Regions from separate parts of the uncultured Porticoccus sp. genome, predicted to be linked through region 1. Evidence: riboswitches for the same ligand, from Rfam matches in the RefSeq annotation. Region 1 holds a riboswitch; the other holds the start of a gene.
What was found. A riboswitch is a leader RNA that binds a small molecule or an ion and turns the genes downstream of it on or off. The one in region 1 is predicted to bind thiamine pyrophosphate.
Positions count from the first base shown of each region.

Region 2: linked by a shared signal. The riboswitch ahead of thiC (phosphomethylpyrimidine synthase ThiC) and the one ahead of AACZ64_RS08870 (TonB-dependent receptor) in region 1 are both predicted to bind thiamine pyrophosphate.

Region 1 is NZ_CAXBHS010000008.1:85,082-90,156, reverse strand. It holds gene pnuC (nicotinamide riboside transporter PnuC) at 1-528, opposite strand, end outside; gene AACZ64_RS08875 (hypothetical protein) at 529-777, opposite strand; gene AACZ64_RS08870 (TonB-dependent receptor) at 805-2,985, opposite strand; TPP riboswitch at 3,037-3,135, opposite strand; gene hemN (oxygen-independent coproporphyrinogen III oxidase) at 3,200-4,591, opposite strand; gene AACZ64_RS08860 (EAL domain-containing protein) at 4,805-5,075, shown strand, end outside.
Region 2 is NZ_CAXBHS010000013.1:98,812-103,886, forward strand. It holds gene thiO (glycine oxidase ThiO) at 1-672, opposite strand, end outside; gene thiC (phosphomethylpyrimidine synthase ThiC) at 725-2,566, opposite strand; TPP riboswitch at 2,620-2,734, opposite strand; gene AACZ64_RS12015 (alginate export family protein) at 2,932-4,176, opposite strand; gene moaA (GTP 3',8-cyclase MoaA) at 4,414-5,075, shown strand, end outside.

The sequences.
Region 1 (5,075 bases):
CACGACCAGCACCAGATAAACAGCAAACAAGCCGGCCGTGAGGTAAAGTTCACGATCCAGATAAAGGTAAATTGATGCCCCGTCGACGACAATCCAGTAGAGCCAGTTTTCCAGAATTTTGCGGGCCACCATCACCGTAGTCAGCACCCCGCCCCAGGTAGTGAAGGAGTCCAGATAAGGCAAGTGGGCATCGGTGTGTTGGGACAGCAGGTGACCAGACACGGCAGAAGCCAGTACAACAGCGAGCAACGCATACAAGTGTTGCGTTAGCCCCCAGCGGGATATCCTGACGCCGCGGTGCTCGACACCACCGCGACGCCACTGATACCACCCATAAACCGCCATCACCAGATAATAGACGTGCAGCAACGAGCCCATGTAAAGACTGACACCGCCAAACACCCAGATATAAATAGCCGTGCCAAAAAAGGCACAGAACCAGCACAGGCTGTTCTCTCGCATAGCCAGCACGAGATAGGCCAATGAAAAAACCACCGCCAGTGCTTCCAGGCTCAACCAATCCGACATTCAGAGTGCCTCATAGCCGGGAATTACCTTGAGTACATAAATCGCCATCCCGAACTCCTTACGGCAGGCGGCGATGGTATCTTGAACCGCCTGCATGGCCGTCTGGTATTCACCCTGCACCACCGTACTGGTGGGGAAGGTCTGCACCTCAAGCCCCGGATAGCAGTTAATCTTCTCAATAAACCCCTTGATCGGCGGAATAAAGTCCTCCCGGTTAGGATACATACTGACATCAATGGTCACCTGCATATGATAAATCTCCTTGGGGTAATGCCCTTAAAAGCGGTATTTGGCGGTGGCGCCAACAATGCGCGGCTCACCATACTGATAATAGGGTTCAGTCTGATAAAAATTGCGGGGGTCATTGCCGAAGCCACCAAAACCGCGAACAATCACATCCCGGTCTGTCAGATTACGTCCCCACAGCATGAAATCCCACTGTTGCACCCGGTACTCAAGCCGGGCATTGAACAGCTCGTAGCGATTTGACCTGGCGTTGTGACGCGGCGACAAATAGAACTGCTGCTTGCCTTCCATTTCCAGTGCTGCCGACATCTGTCCGGTTAAGGCCACCTCGACCCCCAGGGAAAACTGGTAGGAAGGCGCATGTGCCTGCTCCCGACCATCGAGATCGACCGCTACATTGTTTTCCGGATCGGCATCCACATGGCTCAAGCTTTCAAAATCCTGATAGGTAGCACGGAGCAGGCCAAGACTGCCGTAGACCTGAACATCGTCCATCGCTAACCAGTCAAACATCAGCTCAAGACCATAATTACGACCTTTGGACGCATTATCAAAGGTGTCAATAAAACTGCAGGGGCACAGATCACCGGTAATCGGCTTGACCAATGATTGCTTGACCTGCATATCCCGTCGCATTTGGTAAAACAGTGCCAGATTAACCTGCAGGGTGCGATCCAGCCAGTCACCCTTGATGCCGGTTTCGACATTCCACATATATTCGGTATCAAAATCCCGGGCATCGGAGTCCAGCTCAGGGTTACTGTTGACCCCACCGGCCTTGTACCCGCGCGAGACCAGACCATAGAGCAGGGTTTCCGGACTCAGACCGAACTCCAGAGCCAGACGACCTCCCCAGAGCCTTTCACTGGTATCGTGACGAACTCCCTCGCTGTCCAGATAATCGGCACGGCGAAACTCGATTCGTGCGCCGCTGACCAGCTTTAAACGGTCACTGAGTCGGGTGTCCAGCTGACCGTAGACAGCCCGATTGCGGGTATCAAAATCGCTGGTGAAGTCACCGTCAGCATAGGTGTATTGTCGCAGTAGCGACTCATTCTGCCTGCGGTAATAAATACCCAGCACCCAGTCGCTGGCACCATTAAACAGGCGACCCGCTTCATTGGAAATCAACTTCAGATCCAGAGTGCCGTTATAGCGGCTGCGCTGGTAGCGATCAAAAGAGGAATAGGCCCAACCCTCGCAAGGCTGGTCATCACAGATAGCCGCAAAGCTCCAGTCCTCGTCATAACTGTATTCCAGGTTGGTATCGGCATAACTGACCAATCCGACCACATCAAATTGCTCAGTGGCTTGCCAGATACTCTCAACCGCAAAGGCCGTGGATTCCTGACGGTCGTGACCCGGCTGATCGGAGAGCGTATTGCGGGTGTTGTCCAGCGAAAAGGCATCGTAGCCATTGTCGGCGTCCACGTAGAAACCGGTGAAATTCAGCTGTAACCGATCGCTGGCTTGCCATTGCAACTTGCCCCGGGCAGTGAGCTCGTCAATGTTACTGGTATCCTTGCGATTGAGAAATTCGTTATCGATATAGCCGTCACTGCGATGGCCCTGCACGGCCAGACGGTAACCCAGATTATCGGCAATCGGGCCACTCAATACCGCGCTGGTGGTGCGGGTTTCATACTCGGCAATGGAGGTTTCAATGTGACCTTCAAAAATGTCAGTGGGGTTATTGGATGTCATATTGATCAAACCCGCCAGTGCGTTGGCGCCGTAGAGCGTACCCTGGGGACCGCGCAACACTTCAACCTGACGCAAGTCGAGGGTTGTTGCCGCACCGCCGATACCACTGAAATCGATCCCGTCAATCAACAAACCCACCGAGGGGTTCAGCGGCTCGATAAACTGACTGCGCTCCCCGATACCACGGATCTGGATAAACTTGCCGCGCGATGCACCGCTGGAAAAGTTCACATTCGGAACCAGATTCAGGAGCTGGTCCAGGTGACGGGCCTGACGGCGTTCAATCTGCTGACTGTCGAGAACGGAGACACTGTTGCCGGTATCCAGCAAGGATACGTCACGAAACTCGGCAGTCACCACGACTTCCTGAATCGTTTCAGCGGGTAGCGTTGGTGTGGGGGTCTCGGCTGCTGTGCCCTCGGAATTCTCGAGCTCTGTGGCAAGCACACCGCCGGAAAGGAGGCAGGCAAATACCAGCCATTGCATTTTTCGAAAAAGGTCTATCATCATGAGCCCCATTAACACTGTTAAAGAGACCCGGATATGGAAGGAGTGAACGGTGGTTTTGCGTCCTATCCCTACGCCGGTACTATCCGGATCAGGTTCAAAGGGTTCATCCGAAGATGTCTCAGGCTTACGCCGCCCCTTAGGAATAAACACCTGCTGTGTGCAGGTGAGATTGGGAGTTTACGCGAATCAATCACCAACTCAATGGCTGTATTTAAATAATTTTGGAATAACGAATTTCCGGCTCGGATTTGTTGATATAGGCATCAAAAGTCATGCAGATGCGGCGAATCAACAGTCGTCCCACCGGGGTTACCCGGAGGCTATCCGGGTTGAGAACCACCAAGCCGTCGTCCATCATCGACCGCAGCTGAATCAACTCTGCCGCAAAGTAGTCGGCAAACACAACGCCAAATTGTTGCTCGATGTCAGAAAAATTCAACTCAAAATGGCAAATCAACTGCTTGATCACCATCTGGCGCAGCAGGTCATCAGGGCTCAGCTCAAATCCCCGTGCCACCGGCAGATGACCGCTGTCGATGGCAATCTGGTAATCCTCGATCTGCTTGTGATTCTGGGCAAACACATTGTCTATGGCACTGATAGCGGACACGCCAAAGGCCACCAGATCAGAGCCGCCGTGGGTGGAGTAACCCTGGAAATTGCGCTGCAACACACCGTTGCGCTGGGCCACTGCCAGCTCGTCGTCCGGGTGGGCAAAATGGTCCATGCCAATGTAAACGTAACCGGCATTAAGCAACACCTGAGTCATCCGCTCCATCATCAACAACTTTTCGGACGCGCTGGGCAGTGCGCTTTCGTCGATTTGTCTCTGCACCTTGAACAGATGGGGTAAATGGGCGTAATTGAAAACTGATAGGCGGTCCGGGCCGAGGTCAATGATGCTGTCCAGGGTGTGCCTGAAAGTATCCCAACTCTGGTGGGGCAAACCGTAGATCAGGTCCATGCTGATGGAATGGAAACCTTCGGCGCGGCCCGCCTCCACTAGCGCACGCACCTCCTCCACAGAATTGAAACGGTTGACCGCCTGCTGCACGGTGGGATCGAAATCCTGAACCCCCATACTGAGGCGGTTAAATCCCAAATCCCGCAGACAGCTGATCGTACTGACGGCCATATCACCAGGATGAATCTCTATCGAATACTCGCCACTGTCGTCATCCAACAGGTTGAAATGTTTGCGGGTGGCGGCCATCAACAGGCGTTTTTCATCATCACTGATGTAAGTGGGTGTACCGCCACCCCAATGCAGCTGATGGACTGGCCGGGAACGGTCAAACAGTGCCCCCTGACAAGCCACCTCGGTGATCAGCCTTTCCAGATACGGCATGGCACGCTTGCGATTGGCCGTGATGATTTTGTTGCAGGCACAGTAATAACAGACCGTGCTGCAGAAGGGCAGATGAAAATACAGGGACAGAGGACGACCCGCTGCATTACTGCGCTCAATCGCGAGACACAGTGCTGCCTCGCCAAAGCCTTCGTGGAATTGTGGCGCCGTGGGGTAAGACGTGTAGCGGGGGCCGGACAGGTCGTAACGCTCGATCAGCGGACGATCCCAGATGGCCGTATTTTCAGAAATCACGGTGACAAAAACCTGTTGAGGAAAAAACGAATCCTAGCAGCGGTTCACCTACAGCTCGTTGATGTCGATCAACCCACTCGATCAAGCTCAAGCCACAGTCCCGCCCACCAAGAGGGTTACCCTGATGGCCAAGTCGCCCGGCATGCGTCATTCCATACCCGTTTTGGGCGACTCTCTGTTAAAGTAACGCCCCCCCATAAGTCTGTTTCCTCCATGCTGGCACGTCGTGACAAAATCTTTTTTGGTATCCTGGCCATTACAGTGCTTGGGGCATTGGCCCTGTCACTGCTGTTGGGCTGGTATATCTGGCGGGAATCCGTTGGCACAGAGGAGCAGCGTCTGCAGCAATTGTCACAGCGGCTCGGTGAGGAAACAGAACAGGCCATTATTGACGCCCGCAATCTGCTTGAAACCCTCAATGAGCGGACCACTGACCCTTGTAACGCCACCCACCTGGCGATGATGCAGGAGGTCGCCATAGCGC
Region 2 (5,075 bases), on a different contig from region 1:
GCGGCAGTCGATCACCCAGTCGAAGCGGTAGCTCTCACTCCCGGCGCGCAGACTGTGTGGGGCGAGTTGTTCCACCGGGGTTTCCGGGAACCAGCTGACGTGGGGATTGGCCAACAGGGCGTCCGCCAGACAGGCCATGGCCTGTTCGTTGTCCACCCAGGATTCCTCCGGTAGGTAGGTGGCCTCACTGAAGCGGTCCGCCAGTTCCGGTTCCAGGTCCGCCAGTTGCGCGGCATTTAACTGCTGGAACTGCTCGGCTGTCGGATGCAGTTTGTTCTGCACTTGTTGGTTGAAGTGGCGGTGGTCGGCGCGATCGCCGGGATGGGCCACAATCAGGCTGCCCAGTTGGCGCAAGCAGAGGTCGCAGTCCGGTTCATGGGACTGGTCGCAGGGACTGTCGCACTGGGTGTGGCAGCGGCCACTGCCGGCGACTGACAACGCATCGGCCATGGCCGACCACAGGGGCAGGGAAGCCATGCCCATGGCGTGGATGGCGAGCTCCGCCGAGGCCACTTCCGAGTAGGGGGTAAGCATGCCGGCGGCGGTGTAGGCCGCAGCATCGCCGCTGTGAATGGGGTCGCGGTCGAAGATGCTGAGCCGGTGCCCGCGCTGGCTTAACTGCCAGGCGAGTACCCGACCCATAATGCCGGCGCCGACAATGGCTATCTGCATGGGTTATTTCCCCTGGGGGGCAAGAAAAGGGCGGTTGTGTCTTGCACCGGCCTCAGTCCTCCCGCACCTGGATGTAGATGTCGCCGCCTTTCGCACGAAATTCCTCGGATTTCTCCCGCATACCCTGTTCAGCCGCTGCGTAGTCGCGCACGTCCTGACTGATCTTCATGGAGCAGAATTTGGGTCCGCACATGGAACAGAAGTGGGCCACCTTGGCGGAGTCCTTGGGCAGGGTTTCGTCGTGAAACGCCAGTGCCCGCTCCGGATCGAGGCTGAGGTTGAACTGGTCCTCCCAGCGAAATTCGAAACGTGCCTTGGAGATCATGTCGTCCCGGTAGCGGGCGCCGGGATGGCCCTTGGCGATGTCGGCGGCGTGGGCGGCGATCTTGTAGGTGATGATGCCTTCCTTGACGTCTTCCCGGTTGGGTAGGCCCAAATGTTCCTTGGGGGTCACGTAGCAGAGCATGGCGCAGCCGAACCAGCCGATCATGGCGGCGCCGATACCGCTGGAGAAGTGGTCGTAGCCGGGGGAGATGTCCACGGTCAGTGGCCCCAGGGTGTAGAACGGCGCCTCGTGGCAGTGTTCCAACTGCATGTCCATGTTTTCCTTGATCATGTGCATGGGCACGTGACCGGGCCCCTCGATCATCACCTGCACATCGTGCTTCCAGGCGATCTGGGTCAGCTCGCCGAGGGTTTTCAGTTCGCCGAACTGGGCCTCGTCGTTGGCGTCCGCCAGGCATCCGGGGCGCAGCCCGTCACCCAGGGAGAAGCTGACATCGTAGGCCTTCATGATCTCGCAGATGTCCTCGAAATGGGTGTAGAGGAAACTCTCCTGGTGGTGGGCGATACACCACTTGGCCATGATGGAGCCGCCGCGGGAGACGATGCCGGTAACCCGATCGGCGGTCAGTGGCACGTAGCGCAGCAGCACCCCGGCGTGGATGGTGAAGTAGTCCACCCCCTGTTCCGCCTGCTCGATCAGGGTGTCCCGAAATACCTCCCAGGTGAGGTCTTCGGCGACGCCGTTGACCTTTTCCAGGGCCTGGTAAATCGGCACGGTACCGATGGGTACCGGCGAGTTGCGGACGATGTAGTCGCGGGTGGCGTGGATGTGCTTGCCGGTGGACAGGTCCATCACCGTGTCGCCGCCCCAGCGGGTGGACCACACCAGCTTTTCCACTTCCTCTTCGATATTCGAGGTGAGGGCGGAGTTGCCGATATTGGCGTTGATCTTCACCAGGAAGTTGCGACCGATAATCATCGGCTCCAACTCCGGGTGGTTGATATTGGCGGGGATGATGGCCCGGCCCTCGGCCACTTCTTTTCTGACGAATTCCGGGGTAATGGGCTGCAGGTTGGCGCCCATGGCGTTGCCGGCGAGGCGCTTGTTGCGTTCCTCGGTGGTGAATTCGTTGTTCAGCGCCTCCCGGGCCTGATTCTCGCGCAGGGCGATATATTCCATCTCCGGGGTGACGATGCCCTGTCGCGCATAGTGTATCTGGGTGACGTTGCCTCCGGCTTTGGCGCGGCGGGGCTGACGCTGCAGCGCTTCATTATAGAATTTGAAGGCTTTGTCCTGTCCCTCGTGGCCGTTGTCGATGGGCGTGATCTCGCGCCCTTCATAGAACTCGGTATCGCCGCGGGCCTCGATCCAGGCGCTGCGCAGGTCCGGCAGACCCTTGTGGACGTCGATATCCACGTCCGGGTCAGTGTAGGGGCCGGAGGTGTCGTAGACCGTTACCGCAGTACCATCGGTGAGGCCGATTTCCCGAACGGGTACCTTTACGTCGGGGTGGCCCTCGGGACTCAGATAGATTTTTCGGCTGGCGGGCAGCGGTTCACGGGTAATGAAGTTCCTGGCGGCAGGTTGCACAGGTGTTTTTGAATTCATGGTTGCTCCTCACAGGAATGAATGAATTGTGAGGCATAGAGAGATTGGCATTGCTGTAATTGAGAGCCCATCCCTACGCCGATACTAACCGGATCAGGTTCAATGGGTTCGCTGTCTCCCTTCCGGGAAAAACAGCATCTCAGCCTTGCGGCACCCCAAGAGCATGTAATGGATCATTATACGCAATCTGAGGACACTTTGAACAAGCGTATTCCCGGCTGTGGCGGTGAGCAGCGGAGTAGTTTTCCCTTGGGGAAAGTCGCTGTCAGTAAAGATAACCCGGGGTCGACGCTGATACCTCGACCCCGGGGCACTTTCCGGTCAAATACTCGCCAGTCCAACGTGTCGTTCAGGCTGACATTCGATCAGAATGTGTAGTTGACGGTAAACCAGACTTTCTCGGTATCCACCGCAAACTCGTCAGCATTGTACATGGCGTATTTCAGCTCCACCGACAGGTTCCTGTTGATCGGGTAGGTGGCGACGATGTCAAATTCTTCACCGTAATCAGCGCTGCCCTCGTCGGCATTGAAGTCGTGGTAGAAAGCGGCGAGGGACACGCCTGCCACACTGCTGGTCACCTTGAAATACAGATCTTCAATACCGTCGTTGGGGGTGACCAGGAACATGTCCGCCCAGCCCTGGAATTTGTGCAGGGTGGCCAGCGGGGTGCTGAAGGCTTTCTTACCGTCATCGCTGCCCAGCAGTTCGTAACCTATACCCAGGCCAACACCCTTGACTTTGGTGCCCAGTTCCACCAGGTAGTACTCGGCGTCGTAGTCGGTGGCATTGTCACCGTAATCGGTCTGGGATGCAGCCGCTGCGGCGACGGTGATCGGACCAAAGGCGCCGTTATATTCCACACCGTAGGTCTGGGAAGAGTTGCCGGTGACGTTTTCCACCCGGTTGTCAAAGTCCAGCAGGTAGGCGTAGACGCCGATGTTGTGTCCCGCCGCGGGCGAGTAGGACAGGTACAGGGCGTGGGAGTCGGAGTCAAAACGACGGGGCTGAGCGCCGCCAGTATCAGGTCCGAACACCCGGTTGACGTCCCAGATGTAGCTGTAGTCCAACTTGATCGGTCCGACGGGTAGTTCCAGGCGCAAGGCGTCGTAGGTCTGTTCATTCTGGCGCCAGCCCACCCCGCCGACAAAACGCTGGCCGGCATGGTTGATGCGTTGGCGACCGGCGGTACCGGCAAAGTAGTCATTCTTGTATTTCAGGAAAGCCTGGTTGATATCGGTGCCGTCCGGGTCGGCGACGATGGGATATTGTGAGGCCTTGCCATTGGACGGCGTGGCATAGCTTTCGCTGCCAATCTGGGCGACGTCATCGACCTCGAGCAGCCCCGAAAAGCCATGAAAGCTGGCGGAGGTCAGGGTCAGGCGGGATTTCAGGGTGGACGCCTTGGCGACATTCAGGGTATCGACATCCTGATCCACGTACTCATAGCGGTAGCGGAAGGACAGGTTGATATCACCCTTGGTAAAGATTTCGGACAAACTGGTGACTTCTTCGGCAGTGGCAGATGCCGTGCCAGCCATTCCCACTGCCACCATCATAATGGCGGTGGCGAAGGCCACTTTTGATTTTGTTGCAACAGCTTTTTTCATGATCTAATCCCCAATTCAGGTCGTTTCCTGAAGCCGCTACCAAAGTGGTATGGTGAATGATACCTTGGTATTAACTTAATGAATTTGAAGGAATTTTTTTCCTTCCTGTGGCAAGTTAACAGCTAATTACATGGGTAAGTTTGACTTCGATCAACGAATCGAGGCTGTCGATTCCTAAACTAGAGATCACCGGAAGAAAACACGTATTTACACTGAAGCAGTTGTGGAGCACCAGCTATGCAGAGTGAACCCCAGGCCGTTCTGGAGGATCGTTTTGGTCGCGTTGTTGACTACCTGCGTCTGTCGGTGACCGATCGCTGTGATTTTCGTTGCGTCTATTGTATGGCGGAGGACATGCGGTTTCTGCCGCGCCAGCAACTGCTCACGCTGGAAGAGATGGCTTTCCTGGGACAGGCTTTTGTATCCCTGGGAGTCAAGCGTATCCGTCTGACCGGGGGAGAGCCGCTGGTGCGCAAAAACGTCATGTCGTTGATCGGCAACCTGGGCTCGCTGCGCGGGTTGGATGAATTGACGCTCACCACCAATGGCTCCCAGTTGCGCAACACCGCCCCGGCACTGGCAGCCGCCGGTGTGCGGCGTATAAATATCAGTCTTGATTCGTTGCATCCTGAGCGTTTCAGTGCCATTACCCGCACCGGTAAACTGCCGCAAGTATTGTCTAGCATTGAGGCGGCGCAGCAGGCCGGTATCGAGCGCATCAAATTGAACAGCGTGATCGTGCGCGGTCAGAACGATGACGAGGTGGTCGCGCTGGTGGAGTTTGCCCTGGCGCGGAGTCTGGATATCAGCTTTATTGAGGAAATGCCGCTGGGCGATGTCGGCTGTCGCGATCGGCAGGGCGGGCTGGTCACCAGTGAGGAAATCCGGCAGCGAATCGG